2 regions of the Paenibacillus sp. FSL H7-0716 genome follow, and region 2 is predicted to be linked to the other one. Evidence: riboswitches for the same ligand, from Rfam matches in the RefSeq annotation. Region 2 holds a riboswitch; the other holds the start of a gene.
The links. A riboswitch is a leader RNA that binds a small molecule or an ion and turns the genes downstream of it on or off. The one in region 2 is predicted to bind cyclic di-AMP.
Positions count from the first base shown of each region.

Region 1 (9,679 bases), on a different contig from region 2:
CCTAGATCGTATGTACCCGCTTCGTAAATGCGGCGTGATGCCAAAGGAGGTCTGTCTTTATTATCACATGGGCCAGTGTCTGGCACCGTGTGAGAAGGAGGTTCAGAAATCCGAGTATGAGCAGATTACGCAGGACATCGCTGCTTTTCTAGGCGGAGGTCATGAGGCGGTTAAAAAGGATTTACAGCAAAAAATGCAGGAAGCTGCTGAGGAATTATATTTTGAGCGGGCGAAGGAACTGCGGGATCAGATTATCCATATCGATGCATTGATGGAGAAGCAGAAGATCAACACTACAGATACTAAGGACCGGGATGTATTTGGTTATGCTGTAGACAAGGGATGGATGTGTGTGCAGATTCTGTACATGAGACAAGGGAAGATGATTCAGCGCCATTCCTCCGTGTTCCCGTTTTATGGTGAAGCCTACAGTGACTTTATGTCTTATGTGACGCAGTATTACAGTGATAATCCCGCTTTGCCGCAGGAGATTCTGCTGCCGGATGTGCTCGATGAGGAGTCTCTGGTAAATAAAGAGACTAAACCCGAGATCGCCATAGCTGCTCCAGCAGAAGCGGATTTACAACAGGGTGAAGATACTCCTGAATCGGCTGAAGAGGCTGAGGCACGTGCGACGGCGGCTGAGGAAGCTGCGGCAGCAGGGATCGTGGATGCCGCTGGCGGTGCCTCCATTCTGCAGGAGTGGCTGGGCATTAAGGTGCTTGTACCACAACGCGGTCTTAAGAAGCAGATGGTTGGCATGGCTTGTCAAAATGCAAGAGTGGCTATCGACGAGAAATTCCGGCTGATTGAACGGGATGAAGAGCGTACCTCTGGAGCAGCGATCAGCTTAGGAGAGAGCTTGGGGCTTGAACGCTTGAGCCGTATTGAGGCGTTCGATAACTCGAACATTCAGGGGACTAACCCGGTCTCAGCGATGGTCGTCTTCATTGATGGCAAGCCTGCACGAAAAGAGTATCGTAAATATAAGGTTCGTACGGTAGTGGGTGCGGATGATTATGGAACGATGCGCGAGGTCATTCGGCGGCGATATGAACGGGTATTGAAGGAGAATCTTCCGATACCGGATCTTATTGTGGTCGATGGAGGGAAAGGGCAAATCTCCTCTGCTATTGATATTCTGGAGAATGAGCTGGGATTATTCATTCCGGTCTGCGGCCTTGTTAAGGATGATAAGCATAAGACGGCTCAGCTTTTGGTTGGAGATCCGCCAGAGCCTGTCGCGCTAGCCCGGGACAGTCAGGAATTTTACCTTTTGCAACGGATTCAGGATGAGGTCCATAGGTTCGCGATCACCTTCCACCGTGAACAGCGCGGGAAGTCCATGGTTACCTCCAAGCTGGACTCTATACCTGGTATAGGTGAGAAGCGCCGTAAAGCGCTACTAAAGCATTTCGGATCGCTTAAGAAAATTAAAGAAGCCTCCGTGGATGATTTCCGTACACTTTCTATTGGAGAAAAGCTGGCAAGACAAATTCTTGATGCGCTCAAGGATGAAGAGCCAACCTCATAGCAATGGTGACAAAAGAAAAAGGGGATCACAGCAGCGACTAAAGCTGCTATGATCCCCTTTTTTAAATTTGGTTATAGGATGTACACTCTTTTATTTTCTTAAATCAAAGAAGACGGCTCCACCTGCTTAGGTTTCTGTGGTGGGTTAAATCGATAGACGATGTAAGCGACTATGAACGGCATAATAATCGCGAAGATACCCGCGCCTACATTTACGCTCTCCTTCATAAAGATCAGCGTAGCGCCCATCAGGATGCTGTCAAACACGACGTGGCTGAACATGACAGCAATAAATCCGTAACGAAGGAAAATATAACTGAACAGCAGCCCGATTACGGTCAGCTCAATGGGACGGGAGCTGATGGGATAGATCGGATATAACGTATGGCCAAACGCCCAAACCAGCGTGGTGATCAAGCAAGCGACAAAAGTGTTCCGGAACACTTTTTTCAGCATAGGAATTCCGAAAAAGCGATAAATGGCTTCCTCAGATAAACCAGCGAGCCATGCGACGATAGGCAGAAGCCAAGCATATCTCATGTTATAAGGAGATTGGGTGGCGTCTGTAGTAGACCAATTGTGCAAGGTAAACGATAATATGATGAACATAACCGTCTGCACCCCTAGCAGAACGAAAGCCCAGATGTAACCAGCCCGGATACTGTCCAACACATATTGTCCATAGCCGGGCTCTTTGGCGCGGGGCCAAGGGTTCATGCCTTCCTCTTTTCGCCATAGGCCATTGCCGCCCACTAAAGAGAAGTAGAGCAAGGAGGACATCAGCAGGCTGTACAAAGCATAAATGATAAACATAATGACAGAGGTAATCTGTGCTTCTAGCCCTTCGCCCGTAGATTCAGGCAGCATATTATAGGTGCTGATCATCATGATTACAAAATAGGCTGAGCTTAGGAATACTCCACGTTTAAAGGAAGTGTGCTCTCTTCTAAGAATACTGTAGACGAGTGCCAGAATTCCTAAAATCAGTGTGGGTATACCGTAACCGAATAATGTTAGCTTTTCCGCTAAAGAGGTCTGTCCTTGTACATAGGAGGTATGCCAAGCCGGTGCAGTGAAGCCGGCATTAAAGCTGGATACCTGCTCTCCACTGAAATCAAAATAATAGTGCAATAAGGATTCGCCGACCTGAACAGTACTATCCGTATACACTAGCCCATGGCTTCCTGTATTCGATTCAATTTGTAGCTTGGCAGGATTTACTTCCCATTCCTGAAGCCAAGGACGAGCAAGATTCTCCTTCTGCGCTAGAGTGAGGTCAGCTCCCTTGTCCTCTTTTGCACCAACGGAAGCGATGCCTGACCCCTCTTCAGAGGCAACTTTTGCAGCCTTTGAGAAAGCGACAATCTTACCGTTATACATATTGAGGTCAACAATGATTTGCGGCTCTTGCTCCGCTGACGGAGTAAGCGTTGCACGAAAGACATCAAAAGGATATTTTTGATCCAGTTTTTTCTTGGTGTAGTCCTCCACAAGCTTCTCGCGAGACATATAACCATAAAAGGAAGAGTCCGTCTCGTAAAGTACATTCCATTGATCGTTTGGTGCTTCGGTGTAGTTGAGCTTTTGTTCTGCAAATAATATGGCTTGGTCACGGGCTTCTGCCTTGCTAATGACGGTGGTATCTTCACCTGTAGGGCTACTAAGCAGTGAAGGGGAAATCTGAAACATAATAAATAGAATAAGACCGATAATGCCCGAGATGATGAGCCTCTTGGAGAGGGCACGTTGCTGTAAGGGCTGGCCGACGGGATTCATGTAACGCCTCCTTGTTATGTACTGACAATGTTATGTTCCATTATAGTATTAGTGCCTGGTTGGTTACAAAAATCATTATATGTTCTTTTTATGGGTAATAGAGATAGTATAGAATAGCCATGTGAATTTATACCATGAATTTTATCGTGTTCATTTCAGCATGAATGGTGAGAATCGGTGTAATTGCAGGGAAAACACGGAAAAGTGATGAGAAAAGGCACTCCTTTTGATGCAGTCTCTTTAAACCGCATTTTTTCATGTGAATGAGCATTAATTGTGTCTTTGTGAATTCACTAAATAACGTATATAATTTGTATGCAATTGTATAGTAGCCGAATTTCTGGTGAAAACGGGGGAACCATAAGAAGTGATGAAAAGTGGAGTGTACACGATAAATGGCACTTTCATCAGGGGTGAATTTCGTTCTGGGAACGAATAGGGCAGCCTGCATAGTCCGAATCCGTCAGCTAACCTCGTAGGCTAATTTACTGCAGGAACCAAGTCAGCATTGGTTTTCCAGTGCTTTTTTTGTTGGAATTTTTGATAAGAAGGTGAGCAAATGGCTTCACAGTTTCGCAGGATTTCTGAATTTAAGTTTCTAAAGCTCTCGCCGCCGCAGATACTGGTGCTGGGTTTTGCATCGATTATTTTGATAGGGGCCTTGCTGCTTATGCTCCCCATCTCAAGCACAAGCGGGAATTCCGTGAAATTTATTGATGCATTATTTACTTCAACTTCGGCAACCTGTGTAACAGGGCTTGTTGTGCTGGATACCGGAACTTCGTTCACGATTTTTGGGAAAACCGTAATTATGGTCCTAATCCAGATCGGCGGCTTAGGGTTTATGACCATGGCCACTCTATTTTCACTGGTGTTAAAGCGTAAAATATCTTTGCGGGACAGGCTAATCCTACAGGAAGCCATGAATCAAGGCTCTATGGAAGGAATTGTGCGACTGATCCGGAGAGTCCTTATATATTCTCTTGTCATAGAAGGCTGTGCCGCTTTGCTGCTGTCTATTCGCTGGGCTTTTGATATGCCGTTGGGAAAAGCGATTTATTATGGCATATTTCATGCGGTGTCTATGTTTAATAATGCGGGGTTCGATATTTTTGGGGATTTTCGCAGTTTAACTGATTACGTATATGATCCGCTTGTGAATATTATTGTGATGTTTCTGATTGTCTCCGGCGGGATTGGTTTTATTGTAATGTCAGATCTGGTGGAGTTTCGGGTAACCCGCAGGCTGTCTCTACATAGTAAAGTTGTCCTGTCCACCAGTACAGGGCTGATTCTGATCGGAGCTCTGGTTATTTTTATATTCGAGTTTACTAACACTCGTACCCTGGGTTCACTGAATTTTGGCGGTAAAATATTATCGGCCTTCTTTCAATCCGTTTCTCCCCGTACGGCTGGCGCGAACACAGTTGATATTGCTGGACTTCGGCAGGCTACACAATTTTTTATAGTGATTCTTATGTTTATTGGTGCTTCTCCGGGCTCAACGGGCGGCGGGATCAAGACAACAACCTTTACGATGATGATTGGTGCTGTAATTGCTATGCTGCGTGGACGGGAAGATGTTGTGTTGTTCCGTTATCGGCTGGCTCAGGAGCGCATCTACAAGGCATTAACGATCACGCTGCTGGCTTTGTTGTTAATCGCCTCTGTGTCGATGATACTCTCCACAACTGAAGACAGTAATTTCTTGGCAATCTTGTTTGAGACGACCTCCGCCTTTGCTACGGTAGGACTGACTATGGGGCTAACTCCGGAACTGTCAGCGATCGGTAAGATTCTACTCTGTCTGACGATGTTTGCAGGTCGGCTAGGTCCACTAACCTTAGCGTATGCACTCGGTCCCAAACAGGGTAAACCATTGTATAAGTATCCGGAAGGTAAAATAATTATTGGATAGGAGTTAATTAGAAATGAAAGCACAGCAATTTGTAGTAATCGGCTTAGGTCGCTTCGGTTCAAGCCTGGCGCTTGAGCTGATGGAAATGGGCTACGAGGTGCTCGGCATTGACCACCATGAAGAACGCGTGGAGGAAATGAGCGATCAGTTGACGCATACGGTAGTAGCAGATGCTACAGATGAGGGGATTATGCGCTCGCTTGGTGTACGGAACTTTGATTGTGGGATTGTTGCGATTGGTGACAATATGGAGAGAAGCATTCTGGCGGCCATTTTGTTGAAGGAGATTGGAGTCAAGCAAGTGGTGGCTAAGGCAATCTCCATCCTTCATGGCCGCGCACTGTCGCGGCTGGGGGTTGATCGGGTTATTTTTCCGGAGCGGGATATGGGGATTCGTGTGGCACACCAGCTGGTGACGCCCAATTTGCTGGATTATATTGAACTGTCCAAGGATTATAAAATTGTCGAGCTGACCGTACCGTCCTGCATGAACGGCAGAAGTTTGTCTGATTTAAACACAAGAGCTAAATATGGCTGCAGTATTGTTGCCCTAAATAGGGAAAGTGGAATAATCGTCGCTCCAACCGCCCATGATTATTTGAGTGAAGGCGATGTTATGGTACTCATTGGTCCTAATGAAAGTATTGACCGTTTTGAGAGTGAAGTTGTGAACCAAGAATCATAGGAAAAGAAGCTGACTCAAAAGTAGTGAATTCTACTTGGGGGCAGCTTCTTTTTTATGGAGTAAAGAGTAGGAAACGTAATGGATTTTACTATGCCATATGACTATAGACCACGCGTAGTGTTCTAAGATATTGGTTTGGGCGGTGGATGATTTGTTAGGTGTGATATTCGTACGGCTGTAGTAGATGATTTGTGGTATCTGTGACGGTGGAATATGGGCGATATGCGTTCTTTGTTTGTACGATGTATAGAGTGGGTGTGAACTAATTAGGGAAAACCTCCCTAAAAATAGCCGCTATTCGCTCTAAATGAACGACATTAGGGAATTCCTCCCTAATAAACAGAGGGATTCCTTTATTAGTTACTGAATCAGCCGAAAATTAGGGAAGTTTTCCCTAATTTTAAGTCTGCTGAACAGAAATCTCTAAATTTCAGGGAGAAATTCCCTAATTACGCTATAAGTGCTTCAGTTATTGCCTCATTTGGAGATCACTAGGTGCGCACCTTGATTCATTTGGTCCGGCTTTACTGCTCACGTTCTGTCAGAAACATCTCTTCGGTAACTTGCACCAGACTGCGAGCCGCCGTGCTCATGCTTCCATCGTCACGGTAAATCAGGCAGGTGGTCCTTTGAGTCTGCTCCAGCTCCTTGATATGTAAGGACACCAGCCCGCCGCCGTTCAGCAGCTCTGGACGCAGATAAGACTTTGGCAGTAACGCAGCCGCTTTGACAGTCGGAAGCAGCCGCACGATGGCTTCGAAGGAGTCAATCTCCATACGCACATCGGGATCAATCCCGCAGCGCTGGAATAGATCGTCCGTCAGACGCCGGTACCAGGTCCCCTTTGAGAAGAGAATCATAGGCAGCCGGGATAGATGATCCATGGTTAGCTTGGAAGATAAATTTAAAGGATGCTGCTCTGAGACGACCAGTCGCAGTTGATCCTCAAACAGAGAAATGCAGCGTAACCCGGGTTCTTGAATAGAGGAAGCGATCAGACCTACATCTGATTTTCCCTCACTAACTGAGGATACGATCTCATGCGTTCGGCCTGTGATCAGCTTCAGCTCTGCAGTCGGATATTTATCCATATAAGCGTTTACCAGCGGCGGAAGCGTGGTCTGCAGAGAGGTAAGACTAGCCCCCAAGGTGACAAGCCTTGGCTCCCCCTCTTTGAATTTAGAAAGGGCTTCCAGAAACTTGGAACGCTGCTGCCGTTGTTCAAGCGCATAGGAATAAGTGAGACGCCCAACCTCGGTTAACTCCAGTCGTTTGCCATAACGATTAAACAGTGCGACCCCCAGACGTTCCTCGAGTTTAGAAATTTTGCGAGACAAGGCGGGCTGGGATAGATTGAGCTGGCGTGAGGCCCGGTTTAAGCTGGAATGTTCCACAACTGCTGCAAAAACATCTAAATCGTCAAACATAATTGAGTTCCTCTCCTAATGCGATGTACGATCAGTAGTGATGAAATTCATAGCCGTAAGAGTAACTGTTCTTATTACATAAGGAAAATCAGGTTATGTCGGAAAATGTTGTTTTGATAAATGAGAATTATTATCATATAAAATCTATTCTTATGCGTTTATTGTATAACGTTTAATAATTAGATTGCAATTCCCTTATAAGCGAAAAAAGAGTAACATGAAAAGTGACACAAGATATTCACATTTTGTGAAAAATAAAACTAAGTCCGGTAAACTCTAGGATAACGGTAAATTAAGGAATTATGTCATTGGATTGTCAACGTTATCCTGTGTCAAATGTAGTTCCGGCGGTGAATACCCATTAATGAAAACGCTGTTTTAATCGGAAAGGGGTTACTTTGTATGAAAGGATTTTATTCCAGAAAGATTCATTCCTTGCTAGGCGTTATCCCACTTGGAGCCTTCTTCATTGAGCACATGATGACGAATTTTGCGGCTGTAGAGGGTGGCGCTTCCGGTTTCACTGACAGCGTGTTATGGCTGAACAGCCTGCCGCTCGTCTTCTTCCTGGAATTGTTCGGTATATGGCTTCCACTGCTGTACCATGGGGTATACGGACTTTATATTGCGTATCAATCCAAGCCGAACTTGAACCGTTTCAACATTGAAAGAAACTGGCGTTACACCCTGCAACGGATTACAGGTATTGTTACCTTCATCTTTATCGTCTGGCACTTGTTCCAAACACGGGTTCAGGTGGCAGTGGGTAATGTGGAGCACGAAGAATTAGGCGGTCTGATGCATGATATCGTGACTCAGCCACTTCTGCTGACACTGTATATTATCGGTATCGTTGCTGCATGCTTCCACTTCTCGAACGGTCTCTGGTCTTTCTTGATCAGCTGGGGAATTACCGTAGGTCCACGTGCACAGCGGGTATCTTCTTACCTCTGTCTTGGCATATTTGTATTAGTAACTTTCATGTTCCTGATTTCGCTGGTTACTTTCCGTGACAGTGAATTTCAAACCGCAGCAACCATTGCCCAGTCCATAAAGACCTTCATTTAATTTAAGAATCCTTTCTGATATTTTCGATAAAAGGAGTGAACTATCATGGCAACATCCGATATCATTATCGTGGGCGGCGGCCTGGCCGGCCTGATGGCTACCATCAAGGCAGCGGAAGCCGGTGCGCATGTCCATTTATTCTCATTAGTTCCTGTAAAAAGATCACACTCCGTATGTGCGCAAGGCGGCATCAATGGCGCTGTAAATACCAAAGGTGAGGGCGACTCCCCTTGGGAGCATTTTGATGACACCGTCTATGGCGGTGACTTTTTGGCGAATCAGCCGCCGGTTAAGGCAATGTGTGAAGCTGCGCCAGGTATCATTCACCTTATGGACCGGATGGGCGTTATGTTCAACCGTACGCCGGAAGGCCTGCTCGACTTCCGTCGTTTCGGCGGAACGAAGCGGCACCGTACAGCTTTTGCCGGCGCGACAACAGGCCAACAGCTGCTGTACGCGTTGGATGAGCAGGTGCGCCGCTGGGAAGCTGAAGGTCTCGTAACTAAACGCGAGAACTGGGAGTTCCTTTCAGCTATCATCGACGACGAAGGTGTATGCCGTGGCATCAGTGCCCAAAATCTTAAGACGATGGAGATTGAGACTTTTCCTGCGGATGCTGTTATTTTGGCAAGCGGCGGGCCGGGTATTATTTTTGGCAAAACAACGAACTCCGTTATTAATACAGGGACAGCCGCAAGTGCGGTATACCAACAGGGCGTACATTATGCCAACGGAGAATTTATCCAGATTCACCCAACGGCTATTCCGGGAGATGACAAGCTCCGCCTGATGTCGGAATCGGCACGTGGCGAAGGCGGCCGTATCTGGACTTATAAAGACGGGAAACCGTGGTATTTCCTCGAAGAAAAATATCCGTCCTACGGTAACTTGGTGCCGCGCGATATTGCTACACGTGAAATTTTTAATGTGTGTGTGGATCAAGGGCTGGGCATTAATGGCGAGAACATGGTGTATTTGGACCTCTCTCATAAGGATCCGAAAGAGCTGGACGTGAAGCTTGGCGGGATTATTGAAATTTACGAAAAATTCATGGGGGATGATCCCCGTAAAATACCAATGAAGATTTTCCCGGCTGTGCACTATTCTATGGGCGGCATGTGGGTTGATTACAATCAAATGACGAACGTTCCTGGTCTTTTTGCAGCCGGAGAATGTGAATATCAATATCATGGAGCGAACCGTCTAGGCGCCAACTCACTGGTATCTGCTATTTACGGCGGTATGGTCGCAGGACCAAAGGCTGTTGAATAC
Region 1 is NZ_JBBODA010000022.1:35,166-44,844, reverse strand. It holds gene uvrC (excinuclease ABC subunit UvrC) at 1-1,534, shown strand, start outside; gene MHH60_RS23350 (CPBP family intramembrane glutamic endopeptidase) at 1,633-3,309, opposite strand; cyclic di-AMP (ydaO/yuaA leader) riboswitch at 3,630-3,807, shown strand; gene MHH60_RS23345 (TrkH family potassium uptake protein) at 3,869-5,227, shown strand; gene MHH60_RS23340 (potassium channel family protein) at 5,241-5,912, shown strand; gene MHH60_RS23335 (LysR family transcriptional regulator) at 6,437-7,339, opposite strand; gene MHH60_RS23330 (succinate dehydrogenase cytochrome b558 subunit) at 7,742-8,407, shown strand; gene sdhA (succinate dehydrogenase flavoprotein subunit) at 8,453-9,679, shown strand, end outside.
Region 1: it holds a riboswitch for cyclic di-AMP, as region 2 does, so the genes downstream of both, MHH60_RS23345 (TrkH family potassium uptake protein) here and MHH60_RS23740 (C40 family peptidase) in region 2, are expected to answer to the same signal.

Region 2 (9,679 bases):
TAGGTGATGTAGTTTCTCTATTGGATAGTCTGGCTCATCTACATGATATTCAATTTGGTACGAAATTCTCTGAACAACCTGCTACTGTACATTGTGAAGAGAACCAGCTGAAGCAGGTATTCATTAATATTGTTAAAAATGCAATTGAGGCTATGCCTGAGGGTGGCGTCATTTCAATGGAACTGTGGAACTCTGTGGATTGCGTCTTTATAGTAATCAAAGATCAGGGTGAAGGGATTCCAGAGGACGTGCTGCCTAAGCTGGGTGAACCGTTCTTCACGAATAAGGAATCGGGGACTGGTCTTGGGTTAATGATTAGCCAGCGTATTATTCAGGCTCATAAGGGTCATTTGGAAATACAAAGTGAAGTTGGCCGGGGGACAACCGTTATGATTAAGCTGCCTGCAGCTGGAGGGGGTACACCTTGGCTTAACATTAAGGATGAACGGAGTGAAGAACAACGTGAGAATTAATAAATTCATCAGTGAGACAGGGTACTGTTCACGCCGAGAAGCAGACAAGCTTGTGGATGCCGGCAGAGTTACGATCAACGGAGAGCCTGCTGTGCTGGGCAGTCAGGCTGTTCCGGGCGATGATGTGCGAATAGATGGTATAGCGCTTGAAACCTCAAGCCAGACGGTCTACATTGCTCTAAACAAGCCGGTAGGGATTACATCAACCACAGAACAGCATATCAAGGGGAATATTGTCGATTTTGTAGGTCATCATGAACGTATATTCCCGATTGGTCGTCTCGATAAGGATTCGGAAGGATTAATCTTGCTTACTAATGATGGCGACATCGTTAATAAAATTTTACGGGCGGAAGGCCGGCATGAAAAAGAATATGTGGTTACCGTGGACAGACCCATTACGCCTTCGTTTATTACCGGCATGTCCAGCGGTGTGAAAATATTAGGTGAGAAGACACTGCCCTGTGAGGTCACGCGTATTACGGAGCGTGTCTTCCGTATTATTTTGACAGAGGGCAAAAATCGTCAGATTCGTCGTATGTGCAGCGCTTTTGGCTATGAGGTTCGAAAGCTGCAACGCATTCGGATTATGAATATTCGCCTGGGGGCATTGCAAACGGGAGAATGGCGGGAGCTGTCTGCTGATGAGAAGAAAGAGCTTGGAGCTACGCTGAACTACGAGTTACTGTAGGAATGTTATTACAATGTTACAGGTCCATATAGAATGTAGTACTCGCAACAAAAAAGAGCTGTCCAGGGTCTAAGACCTTTGGACAGCTCTTTTTATTACCTTACGAAATCACTTATTCAGCAGAGGGAACAATCCCTGTAAACTCTTTGGATTCTTGATATTTGCGAATAATGGAAACCTCTACCCGGCGATTCTTGCTTCGGCCGGTAGCTGTGTCATTATCCGAAATAGGATGATACTCGCCGTATCCAATCGCACTAAATTTGCGCGGATTTAGATTCGTGTTCTGCAGCAAAATCTTCATGAACTGAAGTGCCCGATCCGCACTCAGATCCCAGTTGGATGAATAGTTGCTATTAGAAATCGGAATATCGTCGGTGTGCCCTTGCACTACTACATCATAATCCGGGAATTGTTGCAGCATCGTTGAGATGGATTTAGCTAATTGCCGCGAATCATCCTTAACAATGGCTTGGCCAGAGGCGAACAATGCGTTATCACTGATCGTAATCATTAGCTGAGATTGATTAAGCTTCGTACTGAGCAGATCCGTTAGACCGTTGCTCTTAATATATTGATCGAATTGTTTCTTAAGCTTCTCTAAATCCTCTTGTTCCTTTTGTCGTAGCTTTGCCATTTCTGCTTCTTCAGCTTTCTTGGAAGTAGAGCTACCCATCTTATCATTTTTCCCCAGATCTTCTTGAGTCTTACTAGGCATTGCTGCCCGCTCTTCAAGAATACCTGTACCGCCATTAAGTGCGGAACTGAAGGCCTGACTCATCTCTTCAAATTTCTTGGCATCCGTTGCGCTCATAGAATACATAACGATGAACAGAGCCACCAGAAGAGTCATGAGGTCGGAATAAGGTAACAGCCACGATTCATCGGCATGTTCTTCATGCTCTTCGTGTCTAGTCTTTTTGCTCACCTGATCCACCGTCCTTCTCATTTAACTTAACGCGTTGCGAAGGTGTTAGGAATACAGCAAGCTTCTGATTGATGGCAATAGTAGATACACCGGACTGTATGGACAAAAGACCTTCGACCATCATCATTCGAACTTCGATTTCTTGTTTGGAGAGACGTTTCAGCTTATTGGCAATAGGATGCCATAATACGTAACCTGTAAAGATACCTAGCAAAGTGGCGATGAAGGCAGCCCCGATTGCCGCAGCCAATTTGTTCATATCACTCATATCAGCCAGAGCGGCGATGAGGCCGATAACCGCCCCGAGCACCCCAAGGGTAGGAGCATACATACCTGCCTGTGAGAAAATGAGCGCTCCTGCTTTATGTCTATCCTCTGTGGCGTGGATATCCTCCATGAGGACATCGCGGACAAAATCCTGATCATTTCCATCAATGATCATCCGCATGCCATTCCTGAGGAAGTTATCTTCTATTTCATCGACCTTTGATTCTAGAGCCAACAGACCTTCACGCCGTGTGATAGAAGCCCATTCCATGAACATAGTGATTAATTCGGGTTTACTGATTAATTTCTTTTTGATAAAAATCATTTTGAACAGACTTGGAATCTTTTTGACCTCGTTGAAAGGAAAAGCCATGAAAATAGAAGCTGCCGTACCCACCAAGATAATAACGTAAGCAGCAGGTGTGGCCAAAGCATGAAGTGGAGCGTGCTTGAGGATCATGCCCCAGATTACAGCAACCAAACCAAAAATTAAACCAATTATTGTTGAAATTTCCATTTTGCACCTCGTCCGTGAGATTTAAGATGTGTTCCGACAATGCCGCGTATATCATCCTTGAAACAGCGGCAGGGCACTCTGTGCGAAACCGAATTAACGTATATTCTTATTTATCGACATCATTCGGTTTTTTGTGAAGTCATTTTTTCGGCTATAATGGATAAGGTAAGTAATTATTCATCTGTGAAGAAAACGGAGTGATATACGTGGGTGTAAAGCATGGTAGAGATTACGGTGAAATTCTAACGGATTTGACCGAAGCCGTCGGACGAATTTCCGATGGATATTTATTTTTCGAGATGGATCCGGACGAGTGGCAGGAACTACCCCAAGAATCAAAGCTGGAGGTATGGGAAGCATTGGCTGAGGATCTTTTCTTCGCGTTGGGTAATGAACCTATGATTGAAGTGGGGAGCGGCGTAATTATTTACGATAAGGACACGCACCGCATTAATATTTTAGTTGGCGAAGAGGATTTGGCTTCAGTGGTTTTGATTTAGGTTGAGGAGACGTCGGGACGTAATTTGCCCGTAGTTAGTAGCCCGTGTTAAAATTGATAAAGCCGAGTTATAATCGCTGGGATTTGTGAATACATTAAATCGAAAATATCGCCTTTATCCTGGCACATCCCTTGGACCTCAGAAGCTAAGGGATGTTTTGTTTAACGCCTAAGTCAAGTAAAGGGAACTGCGCACTTTACTGCAATTTTTTGTAAGGGAGGAAACGAATTGTTATTTACGGAAGAGGAACTGCGTGAGGAGATCACTAAGCTGGAGGGCTGGAAGCTGGATAATAATGTTATGGTGCGAAAATATATGTTCAGCCAATATATGAAGGGCATTGCTTTCGTTGATGAAGTAGCCACGATTTCTGAAGCCTTCGATCATCATCCACATATTACGATTGATTATAAAACAGTTACCCTGCGACTTGAATCTAATGAAGAAGATGGGATTACGGCTCTAGATCTTCGAGCGGCGCATGAATTTAATGAAGCCTTTGAAAAAAATCACTAGTTTAGCCAAAATCATAAAATAAACGCCCGTGCATAGATAGTCACCTATCTCATACACGGGCGTTTTTAGTTGCTTGATGGGTTACTTTTTCTCTGAGAGCCAGAGTGCGACGTTGGCGATCTCTTCAGGCGCTAGCTTCTCCTTAAAGGAAGGCATTTGACCACGTCCTTTAGTGACGATGCTGTAGATTTCCTCAGCGTCATGCTGGCCGCCTTCATTCTGAAGACTTGGTCCAACTCCACCTTGAAGCTGATCGCCGTGACAGGTGATACAGCTGGCTTTCACGGTTGCTTCTGCCTTTGCTGCGTCCAGTTGAACTACCGGCATCGTGGGCTTATTTTCTTCCGCTACCTCTTCTTTACCCGGAAGTGTAAACATGAGTACTACCGCAAAGGCACAGGCGGCAAAAAACAAACCGCTCATGATCCATTTCTGCATCCCAATTCGTCCCTTCTATGTAAGCTGCTCCCTACATTATAGCTTATGGTGAAGCGTTATCATAGGGTTTGTGACAAAAAAATGAACGAGAATACAATCATTCTTATGAAATATATGGTATTTAATATCATTTGTCATAGACCATGCAATAAAAAGGTTTATCTCCTGTAGGTGTGCGGCGTTCATACGTATCTGTAATCGTAAATCCACATTTTTGATAAGTTCGTATGGCGCGTTGGTTCCAGGTCAGGACTTCTAGATCTATCTCACGATCAGGATAACGATTCAAGGCTGTCTGGACGATGGCATCCACGAATAGTTTGCCTAAACCATGGCCGCATAGATCGGGGCGCATCCCAACTCCTAAACGAACGACTCCTTCCATCGGGAACAACTGTGCGAATCCGCACAATACCTCTTGTTCATTTAATATGGAGATATATTGTTCCTCCCGGAGCTGCGGATCACCAAACTCGATGCCAAGAGCCTGCATCTGCTCCCACGGCATCCAGCCATAAATATTATATGGAGGCGTATAGCTCCACTTACAAATAGCTTCTCCGTGAATTGCCTCCATAGGAACTACATGAAAAGTTACCGAGGGATTTATCATAAAGTCATCGATCTCCTTTCACGAGGACATTGCTATATTACTAATTATATACAAAATGGGGGAGGTTCGACTCAGAAACTTTATATGAGAGAAATGTTTTACAAATTATGAGAGGGGTAAATAAGTAATAAGACAAAAAAACAAGCTCTCCTCCAAGAGTTACCTTGGAAAAGAGCCTATGTACGTTACTTATTGCACATCATCATTGTCTTCCGATTCAGCAGCAACCGATTGGTAAGCGTCTGTGCTCATAATGCGCTTGGCACCAACGTAGCGTTTCACGTAGTAGCTATCACTCAGAGAGCTAATCGTAACACCGCGTGAGGTAGAAGCGTGTGCGAACTTACCTTCACCGACATAAATGCCGACATGGGAGACACCTTTGCCACTTGTATTGAAGAATACAAGATCTCCGGCTCTTATATCATCACGGGAGATTGCTGTGCCCATTTGATATTGGGAACCTGATTGGTGTGGAAGGTTAATGCCAATCTTATCAAACACATACATTGTAAATCCGGAGCAATCAAATCCGTTAGTGGATATACCGCCGGATACGTATTTAGTACCGATGGCCTTGTCAATCACTTTATCCATTTTGGAATCTGCGAAAGCGCTTCCTGCTCCGATGGTGAGGATGATGGAAAAGCTTAGTACTGCTGCTGCTAACTTCTTCTTCAAAAGTGTATACCCCTTCCAAATGCCTACGAGGTTAGCTTAAGGGTTCGGTTGAAGGTCCCCTATGACCCCTCTATATAATGGAGGTCAATTCACCCAAAGTTGGTTCCCCCGTTTTCCTAATAGTTAGGAAACTCGGCTCATACTGTTGATTAGGATTAGCTTGTAATCAATACATGACAAAACCTTTGTAAATAACAACTTAATGATTACAAAAATGTTACTAAAATCTCACTGCGCTAATTGTAACAAACAGAAAGCCGCTTGGCAATCGTTTTTAACATATTAATGCAGAAAAATTGGCATTTTTACGGTAGAAAGGCATATGTAAGCGTTAATAATGACCTAATTTTTAATATAATTGCAATTTTTATCAAATAAACGTGTTTCAATTGGGCTCTAATAGTGTAAAAATATATTATGGAAAAAAGAAAAACCCGAATTTGATTACGGGCATAATCAGATTCAGGTTCATATAGTTGTAATTATGAGGTTATAGTTGTGAGGAAGGTTTCAATCGAAGGCTACAGCTTGATAAGCTGAAGTACTCATTACTCTTTTAGCGCCAACATAACGATTGGCCCAGTAGGCCTGACTGAGTGAAGTGATGGTCACTCCACGCGAAGAGGACGATTGTGCGAATTTTCCGTTTCCAACATAAATGCCGACATGGGATACTCCATTGCCAAGTGTGTTAAAGAACACTAGATCACCAGAACGCAGATTGCTTTTGGATACAGCAGTTCCAACGCTATATTGAGCTTTTGATGTACGAGGTAAAGTAAGACCCACATTCTTGAATACATACTTTGTAAATCCAGAGCAATCAAATCCGGCAGTGCTTGTACCTCCGGTTTTATAGGCAACTCCAATAGTCTTTGAGATTACAGAGTCCATTTTAGAGTCGGCAAAGGCGCTTCCTCCACCAATAGATAACGCCATTACAAGTCCTAGCGCCGCAGCGACGCATTTTTTTCTTAAATTATGTCTTTTCAAAAGATGTACTCCTTCCAAGGCCTGCGAGGTTAGCTTAAGGGTTCGGTAGAAGATTCCCTATGATCCCTGTAAAGCGAGATCAATTCACCCAAAATATGGTTCCCCCACTTCCCGGTGCAAAGGAATTAGGCGTGTTAAGCACCAGAGAATGACGTTTCGACAGTTACACTTACGATAAATACATTTAGTTATGTAGGAATCGTTTCAATTGATTACAAAATTGTTACTAATAGCACAGGACTTATTGTAACAGAGCTTTTACGATTTTGCAAATACTCTTAAGTTATCCGTATTGAGAAAAAGTCCCAGCTCCTAAATACAGGAATTGGGACCTTTTTATTATGTCAAATAAGGTTGATTTATTGTGGAAATGCTTTGCTACGCCATAGATGATATTGTGCAGAGATTCCCCACATTTTTAAGAGCGTAGAAGGTAGTGGTGAGATTTGCCGTATTATAAGTGCCGGTAGGCCGGGACAGAACAGACCCGTCAGTCCGCACACTAGCAGTAAGAGCAAGCCTCCCGCACCAAGTACAATGGAAACACCTATAGCAGGAATCAGTGACCGCAAGCAGATGAACAGTGAGGAGAACATTCCTGTACCGCCGGTGTAACCAAACTGCATATATAGAAGAAACAGGCGCACGATAAAAATATATATAAGCCATGCCAATACGTATGGTACTAAATGAAGTAACAAAGCGTAGTTAAACAAAGAGGATAAGAACAGCCCGTACATTTTTGGAGCAAGCCAGTAAAGCGGCAGCAGGGTCAGCACCCATTCGATTAGGCTAAAGACTAAGACAGGTAGTCCATAGATCTTCATGCCAGGGAAAAAGAACAGTCCACGCTCGCCCTTTCGCTCCTGGTGGAGCTCATGCAGCAATCCTGCCCTTATGAAAGGGGAAAGCAGAAGTCGCAAGACAACAAGCGCCAGAAGCATCCATAACCAAGTGCGTATCGCAGGGTCCGTATTCAAGCTGAACTGTCCCTCGATATAATATAACAGTCTGCCCATACCGCTGCCTCCGGCGTCTTTATCCGGATAGCGCAGTAGAATTGGAATAATAGCAGATCGGATGAAACCATACATAAAGTAGCCCCAGAGCAGTCGGTAGATGAAGAGCAGAATTAAAATATAAAATTGCTCCTTCATGCTTTGCCAGCCGCGGGTTATCGATGTTCTCACAATCATTCACCTCACCAGACAAGAGTTCCGAGCACGGTTTCAAGTAGTTTAGTTACACTTAATGTCCAGCGAGAGAGCGTCTTGGGCTCTATTTCCGCCAGCCTAAAGTTGTTTAGATGTTTGCTCTCCAATAAGATGGAATGTTCAGGGTCAATCTCAGCAGAGAGAAGAGGCTTATCGCTTAACAATTGAAACGTAGTCTCTGCTCCTTCACCGTTCCAGACCCGCTGCACCGAAGAGCTGTCGGCGAATGTGAATTTCACGGGAACATCAACGTAATGGCTCCCTTTGTTTGAAATCTTCACTAATGATTCGTAGCTTGGGGCATCGCCGCTGTTATTTTTTTTAAAAGTAATCGTATCTACTGAGAAGTCAGGCGCTCCATCACCATAAATGTAATCATCGAAATAGGCCTGCCATGGTTTTTTGGTTACCTTCTCAACGACTTTCTGAAAATCTGACGTAGCAGGATGCTCGAAACGGAACTTACGAGCGTAGGAGGACATGATGTTGTTCATTGCTTTGGTACCTACCTGGTGTTCGATATCTTTAAGTACAAGCTTGCCGCGGATATAAACATTTCGGCTATAGGAATCCGCCCCTGCATATTTCCACGTTTCCAGATTTAACGGCTCAGGTATAGTTACCAGGCTGGCCTGTAAAGGCAAATTAGACTTGATACCGTATTCTTGCTCCATAAGTCTGTCTTCGGCATAGGAAGTGAAGCTTTCATCCAGCCAGGCCTCCTCGAATTCATTACTGGCTACCATACCGTAGAAGTATTGATGGCCGATTTCATGAATGACGGTTCTTTCAAGTGAGGTATCTGGAGAAGAATCCGCGGCCCCAAAGGCTGTAATAAGGGTAGGGTATTCCATTCCTCCAGCACCGTTGCCCTCCTTAGGTGGGACGACAATAGACAGCGTAGAGTAGGGATAAGGACCATACCATTTGCTGAAGTAGGTCAGGGCAGCCTTGGCAGCCTGAAGGTAACGCTCTTTTAAATCTTTGTGTAGTGGGTCGAGATACACCTTAATTCGTACTCCAGGCACCTCCGGCGTAGAGAAGGCTTCCTCAGCTACTGTAAAATCAGGGGATGCGGCCCAAGCGAAATCGTGGACATCATCGGCGTAGAACTGATATATTTTCTGATCTTGTTTGAGCTTGGCATTTTTTACAGGAAATCCGGTCGCAGCCACCGTATAGTTGGAAGGGACGGCAATCGTTACATTAAAGATGCCAAAATCACTGTAAAACTCAGAGGTTCCGTGATACTGATGCAGGTCCCAGCCTTCTTCTTTAACTCCGCGTGTGCCCCTCGGCTCGTATACACTAAGCTTAGGGAACCATTGCCCAGCCATAACGAAGTTACCTGAAGCACCCATGCGTGCAAAGATTTTGGGCAGCTGGACTTCATACTGAAGCTTAAGTGTTACACTTTCCCCACCATTAACAGGCTGAGGAAGATGTACCTTTAGGAGCGTCTTATCGTTGATATTGCCGTCATCAGGTTGGACATATTGCACTCTTTGCATTAGCGAAGTTCCTTCTGTCGTGCGCAGATCGGTCAGCGTCATATTTCCGAAGCCGTTCTCAGGCATGCTGTCGCCTCTGAGCGTCCCCCCGGATTCCTTCATAAAGGTGGTATCTGATGAGGCAAATGCATTTGGATACATGTGAAAATATAAATCACTTACTGGCTTTACTCCGGGGTGTGTCCAGGTTACTGTCTCAGAAGCTTTTAAGGTTTCTGTGTCAGGAACAAGCTGGACATCAATGTGATACTCGACTACCCGCTGGCTTAAAGCCTCCTCTGCCGGGACGGGCGCGCTCTCAGGCAATACCTGCTGTGGTACGGCTGCAGGCGCTGTG
Region 2 is NZ_JBBODA010000023.1:11,694-21,372, forward strand. It holds gene MHH60_RS23700 (sensor histidine kinase) at 1-473, shown strand, start outside; gene rluF (23S rRNA pseudouridine(2604) synthase RluF) at 463-1,164, shown strand; gene motB (flagellar motor protein MotB) at 1,277-2,092, opposite strand; gene motA (flagellar motor stator protein MotA) at 2,076-2,876, opposite strand; gene MHH60_RS23720 (hypothetical protein) at 3,083-3,376, shown strand; gene MHH60_RS23725 (4a-hydroxytetrahydrobiopterin dehydratase) at 3,605-3,892, shown strand; gene MHH60_RS23730 (c-type cytochrome) at 3,974-4,330, opposite strand; gene MHH60_RS23735 (GNAT family N-acetyltransferase) at 4,458-4,943, opposite strand; gene MHH60_RS23740 (C40 family peptidase) at 5,133-5,624, opposite strand; cyclic di-AMP (ydaO/yuaA leader) riboswitch at 5,630-5,772, opposite strand; gene MHH60_RS23745 (C40 family peptidase) at 6,135-6,563, opposite strand; cyclic di-AMP (ydaO/yuaA leader) riboswitch at 6,621-6,759, opposite strand; gene MHH60_RS23750 (hypothetical protein) at 6,977-7,807, opposite strand; gene MHH60_RS23755 (M1 family metallopeptidase) at 7,819-9,679, opposite strand, start outside.